4 regions of the Marinomonas epiphytica genome follow, and region 3 is predicted to be linked to each of the others. Evidence: predicted binding sites of a transcription regulator. Region 3 holds the regulator's gene; each other region holds the start of a gene.
What was found. Region 3 encodes PhoB, which activates phosphate uptake and scavenging genes when phosphate is short. Its sites were predicted from a motif close to TGTCATANNNNTGTCANA; they were not measured.
Positions count from the first base shown of each region.

Region 1: a site for PhoB is predicted at 1,170-1,187, ahead of ACYVGZ_RS14550 (esterase-like activity of phytase family protein). Genes of this name have one in related genera too.
Region 2: a site for PhoB is predicted at 970-987, ahead of ACYVGZ_RS14280 (UDP-2,3-diacylglucosamine diphosphatase). Genes of this name have one in related genera too.
Region 4: a site for PhoB is predicted at 1,193-1,210, ahead of ACYVGZ_RS00215 (Na/Pi symporter). Genes of this name have one in related genera too.

Region 1 covers NZ_BAAGVX010000039.1:17,347-19,553, forward strand. The annotation lists gene ACYVGZ_RS14540 (winged helix-turn-helix transcriptional regulator) at 1-210, opposite strand, end outside; gene ACYVGZ_RS14545 (SDR family NAD(P)-dependent oxidoreductase) at 318-1,079, shown strand; gene ACYVGZ_RS14550 (esterase-like activity of phytase family protein) at 1,227-2,207, shown strand, end outside.
Region 2 covers NZ_BAAGVX010000038.1:383,680-385,886, forward strand. The annotation lists gene ACYVGZ_RS14280 (UDP-2,3-diacylglucosamine diphosphatase) at 107-907, opposite strand; gene ACYVGZ_RS14285 (EAL domain-containing protein) at 1,010-2,207, opposite strand, start outside.
Region 3 covers NZ_BAAGVX010000038.1:107,545-109,751, reverse strand. The annotation lists gene phoR (phosphate regulon sensor histidine kinase PhoR) at 1-531, opposite strand, end outside; gene phoB (phosphate regulon transcriptional regulator PhoB) at 528-1,223, opposite strand; gene ubiA (4-hydroxybenzoate octaprenyltransferase) at 1,313-2,161, opposite strand; gene ACYVGZ_RS12910 (chorismate--pyruvate lyase family protein) at 2,158-2,207, opposite strand, start outside.
Region 4 covers NZ_BAAGVX010000001.1:41,468-43,674, reverse strand. The annotation lists gene ACYVGZ_RS00215 (Na/Pi symporter) at 1-1,143, opposite strand, end outside; gene ACYVGZ_RS00210 (spermidine synthase) at 1,272-2,015, opposite strand; gene ydiJ (D-2-hydroxyglutarate dehydrogenase YdiJ) at 2,102-2,207, opposite strand, start outside.

The DNA of each region.
Region 1 (2,207 bases), on a different contig from region 3:
ACCAAACTGCATATTCTTACGAAGGCAGTCATTTAACACCTTTGTTGTAAGCCCCTCTACAGAACGCACCATTTCTCCTGGTCGATGCACTCCTTGAGCTAATAGCTGATAAATAGTTAGGGACCATTTGCAGCCATAAATACTTTCTACCATGCGCACCGTTTTGTCTGGGGCTTTTTTCCTTAAAACTTTTTTCTCTTTATTTATCATGAAGTTGTACCTAAATGTACTTAGGGGACCAAAAAGTATCTACTATTTTTAGCCTTTTTATAACCGTAAATTATTCGCATCACATTAACACAAAAAAGGCATGAAATATGACACATTCAAAATTTGCATTCATTATTGGCGGGTCCAGCGGTATTGGCTTAGCGTGCGCAAAACAACTTTTACAACAAGGTTGCGATGTCATGATTCTTGGGAAAAATGCGGATAAACTAGCTCAAGCTAAAACGAGCCTTGCAAGCCTAGGAAAGATAGAAACCTTGCAAGCTGATTTATGTAACCCTAAGCAAGTATCTAAGGCCATTACCAGTGTTCAAGAATCAAATAGAAAGATTGATTTTCTAGTAAATGCTGCGGGCTATTTTAACCCCAAGCCGTTTTTAGACCACAATGAAACTGACTATGATATCTATGCAGATATTAACCGAGCCAGTTTTTTCCTTTCTCAAGCCGTTGCTCGAAATATGGTACAGCATGGAGGTGGTGCTATTGTCCATATTGGCTCAATGTGGGCGAAGCAAGCCATCAAAGCTACACCATCTTCGGCATATTCAATGGCAAAAGCCGGCTTACACGCTTTAACTCAACACATGGCTATGGAGTTGGCTGACCATAATATTAGAGTTAATGCTGTTTCTCCTGCTGTGGTAAAAACACCAATTTACAATGCTTTTATAAAGGAAGAAGAGTTAGAGCAAACACTCACTAGCTTCAATCCATTCCACCCTATTGGCCGTATTGGCACACCTGACGATATTGCGAATAGTGTACTATTTTTACTGTCTAATAAGGCCAGCTGGACAACGGGAAGCGTAATCGATGTCGATGGTGGCATCATGTCGGGCAGGAATTGACACCCGTTTTTTAGCAGAGCTATGTTACTTGGCTCTGCTTATTGCTTGACACCAAACCATCATAAAAGGGAAATATATTAGCAATAGATTTGTCACCTATCTGTCTTAAGGTGCTATCACCTAAAACGATTCACTGCGGAGACAATAATGCCAACAACTTTCTTTCGTCGTACGTTACTTACTAGCAGCCTAGCTAGTATCGCTATTTCAGCATCTGCAGACTCATTTAATCGAGTGTCTAGCTTTCCTGTTGCTAATAACCTTAGCGACTTACCTATTGCCACAGAAACATCTGCTGAAATTATCACAGCTTCGGAAGATGGTAATACGCTAATTTACTCCGATAGCCCACTTGGCGGTGTAGGTTTTATCAACATTAAAGACATTCACAACCCAAAGCCTGCTGGTTTTCTTACACTAAACGGTGAACCTACTTCTGTGGCTACGTTTGGTAACTGGTTGGTTGCAGGGGTAAACACCTCTGAAGACTATATAAACCCTAACGGCTACCTTGCGATTATTAATCTAGCGACTCAAAAAGTCGCTCATCAATGTGAATTGGGCGGTCAACCAGACTCAGTAGCTTTTTCAAAAGACGGCAATTTTGTAGCGGTGGCCATTGAAAACGAGCGAGACGAGGATCTTAATGATGGAGACATTCCACAGCAACCAGCAGGTTTCTTATCGATTATCGACTTTGATACTGATCAAGGTAAATGCTCGAAAACTCACAATGTTAGCTTGACTGGTCTTGCCGATATTGCAGGCAGTGACCCTGAGCCTGAGTTTGTTGACTTTAACGATCAAGATGAAGTTGTCGTTACATTACAAGAAAATAACCACATCGTCATTGTAAATGCGCAAAACAAAAGCATTATAAAAGACTTTTCGGCAGGCACTGTCGACCTTAAGATGATTGATACAGTGCGTGATGGCGCATTAATTTTTAGTGGTAGCCAAACCGGGGTTAGACGCGAACCCGATGCCGTAAAGTGGCTTGATAATGATCGATTTGTGATTGCTAATGAAGGTGATTACAAAGGTGGTGCTCGTGGCTTTACCATCTTTAGCAAGCAGGGAGATGTGCTGTTTGAGAGCGGTGCAAGCTTTGAGCATGCAGTGGTCAAA
Region 2 (2,207 bases), 280 kb from region 3:
TATTAAAGCCATGACTCATTGGTGACAGCCGAGCTACTAGTTAGCAAGCAGACTACAAGCTAATGAATCTAGTGCGCCAAGGTGGAGGGCGCACTAAAATTCGAGCTTAATTTTGTACAGGCTGCGGCTCGTACGCCCATTCTGGTGTTGGCTCTGTGGCGAGAAGGCGTGGTTTTTCAGACCAGTGAATCAGGCTAAGCTCCCCGCTCTTTGACTCGGTCAGAGCGGTGCAATGTTCTACCCAATCGCCATCATTGCAGTACAGCACGCTGTCTTTTATTCTGAATGAGGCGAAATGAATATGGCCGCAAATATAGCCATCAACCTGTTGGTTTTTTGCAGATTTGAGCGCTGCCGTCTCGAAGCGTTCAATAAACTCTTTGGCTTTGGCAACATGTTTTTTTACATAGCCTGCTAACGACCAATAAGGCAAACCAAGTAATCGGCGAACGCCATTAATCCATTGGTTTAATGACAGCATAAGGCCATGGGCTTTGTCGCCAATGGCTAACATTAAAGGACTGATCTTTACCATTTGATCAAACTCGTCACCATGACTAACATGAAAAGTTCGGCCATTGGCAGTCTGATGGCGTGCGTTCAAGCGAATATCAATGCCAGATAGGGTCTGGCCTACAAACTTACGGAAAAAAGCATCATGGTTACCAGGTATATACACAACCTTGGTACCCGATCTTGCCATAGATAAAACTTGCTCGATCACCTTATGATGTGTGTCTATAAAGTGTGCTTTATGACGCATTTCCTGTAGGTCTATAATGTCACCAACAAGATACAATGATTCAGTCTCAATGCTTTGCAAAAAGTTGAGTAAGTGTTCTGCTTGGCAGGCTTTGGTGCCAAGGTGAACATCTGAAATAAAGACTGATCTAAAGGATGTTTGCATAATCGTCTCCTATCACTTTATGAATAGGCTAAGGCAGTAATATGACAATCCAATGTGCGCTTTATGACATTTATATAACAATACCCCTTAACTCAAGGGGCTTTAAGTCTCTAACAGGTAAAGGTGGTTGCCGCCTTGTTGTTTGGCTAATTTTTTCGCCTGTGCTGCCATTTCGGCCACCTCATGGTGGCTTTTGCAATAAGTAGGATCTGGGTTAACAACGCCAATTGCTAAGCTCAGAATAGCGTGAAAAGCCAGTTCACCAGAGCGGTTCTTGCTCCATACTCCACCTTGCTCTAGGTCCTTTTGAGGGTAGAATTGTTGCACCTCATTGGCAAAGTCGGTCAGAACCGATTCACATTGTTGGCGCCAGTCAGTGCTACCAAAAATCACCACAAAATCGTCTCCACCAATATGGCCAATAAAGTTATTTTCTAAGTCAACGAGGCGTTTAATGAGATTGCCGAGCAGCTGAATAACCTGGTCCCCTTTGCTGTAACCAAAGTAGTCGTTAAAAGGCTTAAAGTCGTTTAGGTCAAAGTACGCCACATGAAAAGACTCTTGAGCCTCAAGGCGGTGAGTAACATTACGATGAATAGGCACATTACCCGGCAATAGAGTGAGTGGGTTGGAATAAGTGGCATTCTGAATTTTTAGCTCAGTAATGCGTTTAAGTAAGTCGCGTAAATGCCCGGTTCCCATGTATTGTCCTTGGCTGACAACAATGATTTCATGGTTCAGGGAGTCCGCGGCCTGATTAGTTACAAGAGTCGAAACACTAGATAAACTGGCTGAAGCTTCCACTACTAGAATATCTTCACTCAGTAGATTCGTTACAGGTTTGTGCTCGTATAAAGAGCGCCCGTAAGGCGTAGAAAAAAGCTCATGAAGCTGGTGTCTTCGAATTACACCTAGAGGCTTGCCATTTTTTAATACAGGAATAGCAAATAATTCAGGGCTCTTTTTAAAGAGCTTCGCAGCATCAATTAACTCACTAGTTAACTCTAAGTGAGGGGTGCTACGACATAACGACTGTACAGATTCAGCGCTGTCGGATTGCATATAGCTACGTCGTTGTGACTGCTTCGCTAAGTAGCTGTTCGTATTGAAATTTGGTGTGGCTGTCGGTTTGCCTAGGAAATACCCCTGTCCGTATGTCACACCAATCTCAATCAGTTGATCGAGCTCTTGCTGGGTTTCTATACCTTCTGCTATGACCATGCATTTGAGTTTTTGAGAAATGGTTAAAATGGAACGCACAAACTCTCTTTTGATGTCGTCCTTGTCGATGCCTTTGACA
Region 3 (2,207 bases):
TACTTCAAGATAAGTGCCTTCTTTAGCGGGGGATTTGATCACTAGAGGTTCGCCGAAACGCTTTTGGCTAAAGTAACGGAAAAAGTCTGGGTCTCGTACAATGTTGGTAATCGGTTGTCCTCGATCTACTGGGCGCATGAGCCCAAAAAAGTGCGCTGCAGAATTATTCCACCATTCAAGGTTACCTTGGCTGTCAGCCATAATAACCCCTTCTTTTAGGGCGGCAGTAGAACTTTCGATTCGAGTTAAAGCTTGGCGCATGCGGCGTTTCGACTTGCGTTGCTTTTTCTGTAAGCGATAGACTGCGTCAAAAACTTCCCCCCAAATACCGTCAGATTCAGGGGGCGCTTTTTTGCCTGAGTGGCGTAACCAGTGGTGGAAAGTGTATACCTGATACATTTGCCAGTATAAGCTTCCAAGCGTATAGATGAGCAAGGTAGCAAGCAGTTGGCCAATTACAAGGCCAATGGCAATACAGGCAGCTAGCCCGATTAGCCATCGGGCTACGGCGACTTTCCAAATATTCTTCATGGAGTTCTTTTCGCAGAGAATCGATAGCCAGTGCCACGAACCGTTTGAATTAAACTGTCATGGGAACTACCAATGGCTTTACGTAAACGACGAATGTGTACATCAACCGTACGTTCTTCAACGTAGACATTGCCGCCCCAAACTTGATCTAATAATTGCGCTCGAGAGTAAGCTCTTTCTTGGTGTGTCATTAAAAATTTAAGCAAACGATACTCTGTAGGCCCCATTTCTAATGGGCGGCTACCAATGGTAACGCGCTGACTAATAGGGTCTAGTAATAGACCTTCTATTTCAATTGGTTCATCGATACCTTGTGGTGTTGCGCGGCGAAGAACCGCTTTAAGGCGAGCAACCAGCTCTCTTGGTGAGAATGGCTTAGTAATATAATCATCAGCACCGACTTCAAGGCCTTGAATCTTATTGTCTTCTTCACTTTTTGCGGTCAACATGATGACAGGGATTTCAGCGGTCGTTGGGTCTTTCTTTAAACGTCGTGTTAATTCAATACCGCTACCACCAGGCATCATCCAGTCTACTAGAATCAAATCAGGTCTATGATCCACAATAATTTCGTGGGCCTGTTGGCTGTTTTCTGCTTCCAAATATTCGTATCCTGCCATTTCTAAGGCGACAGCGATCATTTCGCGAATGGAAGACTCATCATCAATAATTAGTACTTTTTTACCGGTCACAGGATTCACCCTCATCTCAGGAACGGTTTATTAAAGCTCGAAAATGTGACAATTTGGTTAAAATGTCACATCACTGCCATAAATTCAACTTAATAGCTTAGTAGTAAGCCCACAAAGACACACAAGCCCACTCGGTTATTAGCAAGAAAAGCATGGAAACAAGCTTGCCTATCACGCGTTTTGGTTTGTAGATGTTGTTGGATAAACAAACCACAGCAAAGTAAAAGCGATACAAAGAAAGGCCATGGCAAAGACCCTAACACACCTATCCAAGTTAATAAGGATAGGGTAAGACCTTGCAAAATGAGGATGATTAATAGGTCGTACTGGCCAAATAAAATCGCTGTGGATTTGATGCCGACTTTTAAGTCATCGGGTCTGTCTGTCATAGCGTAATAAGTGTCGTAGGCGATGGTCCATAAACAGTTTGCTAGAAATAGCATCCACAGTTTAGGGTCGCTTAGGTCGCCACCTTGAGCACTGTAAGCCATTGGAATAGCCCAAGAGAAAGCTAACCCTAAAAACAGTTGCGGCAAATGCGTATAGCGCTTCATAAAGGGATACAAAGCCGCTAAGCCTAACCCTATAAAAGACAGCATTATGGTTCTAAAGTCGGTAAAAAGAACCAAAATAAAGCTTAATAGAGCCAAACTAGCAAAAACGATAAGTGCTTCTTTTTCACTCACACGACCAGACGGAAGGGGGCGATTCTTGGTGCGTTCAACAAATCCATCCACTTTACGATCAGCATAATCATTAATAACACACCCCGCCGAGCGCATTGCGAATACCCCAAGCACAAAAATAACAATCAGATGCCAATCAGGCCATCCGTCGGCTGCTAACCATAAGGCCCAAAGAGTCGGCCACATAAGTAGGAGTGAGCCAATAGGGCGGTTGAATCGGGTAAGGTCTGCGTAGTCTTTAAGTTTGCTCATAGTGTTTTAAAAGGTTGTGGTAATTGAGTGATCTCTTGGAAGAATA
Region 4 (2,207 bases), on a different contig from region 3:
AATAGCGCTGCTAATACCAAGACAAAGTGCAGGGAAGACGAAGAATACACCTAGAATATAACCTAGTGCTGCTGATTTATTTTCAGAAGCGAGTTGTCCTAACGCCTCAGCTGCTTTTACCGGTAAACCTCTAAGGGCAGGAATACCATAAATAAACACGACGCCTAAGATGTTGTAAGTAAGGTGTATAAAGGCAATTTGTAAAGCCGCTTGAGCATTACCCGTGACCGCTGTAGCTGCAAGAACCGCAGTGACACAAGTACCTATGTTGGCCCCTAATGTGAATGGATAAATATCTTTAAGCTTAAACGCACCAGAGCCCGCCAGTGGAACCATTAGAGAAGTAGTTGTCGATGACGATTGCACAAGGATGGTAACGATAGTGCCCGAGCTAATTCCTGAAATAGGGCCGCGACCAATTGCGGTATGCATAATGTCCTTCGCTTTGCCAACCATCAGTTTTTTCAATAGCTTTCCGACTAAGGTGATTGAAACAAAAATTAAGACGATACCAATCAAAATCAAAGCGATACCGCCGACTTGATCGCCCATGGTCTTAGTGACACCTTTTATTGAGTCAACAACTGGTGCAGTAGCCGCTTTAACAAAGTTTAGGCTCTTAATGGATGAATCGCCTGAACCATAAAATATAGTGGTTAACCAAGCCCCCATTTTTTCTAATAAACCGAAGGCAATTTCTAATGGCAAGAAAATAACAACCGATAATAGATTGAAAAAGTCGTGTACAGTGGCTGCGGAAAAAGCACGTTTAAACTCTTCTTTGGCTCTAACATGACCTAAAGACACAATTGTGTTCGTAATGGATGTACCAACGTTCGCACCCATGACCATAGGCACGGCCAACTCAACAGGCAAACCACCAGCCACTAAGCCGACAATGATTGAGGTGACCGTAGATGAAGATTGAATTAAGGCTGTGGCTACAATACCCACAACTAAGCCTGCAAATGGGTTGCTCGCAAAGGCAAACAATTCACCAGCATGACCAGCGGATGCCATTTTAAACCCACCGCCTATCATGCCAACCGCACAAATAAGCAAATAAACCAATAGGGCAACAAATGCCCATTGCATGTACTTCTGATTATCACTGCTAGTAGGCAGTGTTGCTTGGTTTTCCATATCGATCACCTAAGAGGATTAAAAAAGTAATCGAATAGTAGCTGGGTTTAATTACAAAAATATGACGGTTTCGGCTGGTTTTGTGTGATTAATAGTAAGGCGTTTATCTAAGCTAGGTGAGTGGCTTATTAGCTAATACTTTGTAATCGGCTTAGCCATTTAGTAAAAGAAAACTCGTATTGGTTCGAGAGCTTTTGAGCCCGGGTTTTAAGCTCTTTTGCCGTTTCTTGAATACTCATATTACTAGCAAATATTACCCAATTGCCGCTGCCTGTATCTAGAGCAAAAATATTCTGAAAACGTCTGTTAAGGTTCTCATGTAGCTGGATGTTATCCTTATTATCTATCCAGCAGTTCAGTATCAGCCAGCCATGTTGTTTGAGGTTTTGACTGCAGTTATGAATAAAGTCCTCTGACAGGACATTCTCATCCATTCCAATGCTGTCATAGATATCTACCATTAAAAAGTCGACTTTCTTAATACTTGGATTGGCAATGAATTGTACCGCATTGGCCTGATGATAATTTACACGCTTAGACATCGGCAATTTAAAATAGTCTTTGGCAGTCTCTAAAACAATGGGTCTAAGTTCCACTGCATCAATATGTATTTTGGGTATGTAATGCCATAAAGCATGGATAAGAGCGCCTCCACCTAAGCCTAGAATCGCAACGCGTTTTGGTTGACTGTAAAGCAAAGGTATTAGCATGGCTTGGGTGTATTCGTGTTGCAATAAATGGGGGGCCTTAGTTTTTAACCTGCTTTGTTCGTCTCCATCTGCAAACGACAGTACGCGGTATTGGCCGTCATCAAAAAGCCGTATTTCGCCAAATTCATCCTCAGCCCTATGCAGTAAAGAGTGGTTTTCCATATGATCCTATTAAGGTAATTGTTTCATTGTAAAGTGCCCACCATAAGGTGGGCATCATTCACTTGCTAAGTGAGTTTCTTGCTTCGTTAATGCTTGAGCTGTGATTGCTTTAAGTGTTTAAGTAATATCTGGGCTGGGTGGGGGATTTTGACATCGTCAAAACGCTTTACCTGGCTACGACAAGAATAGCCT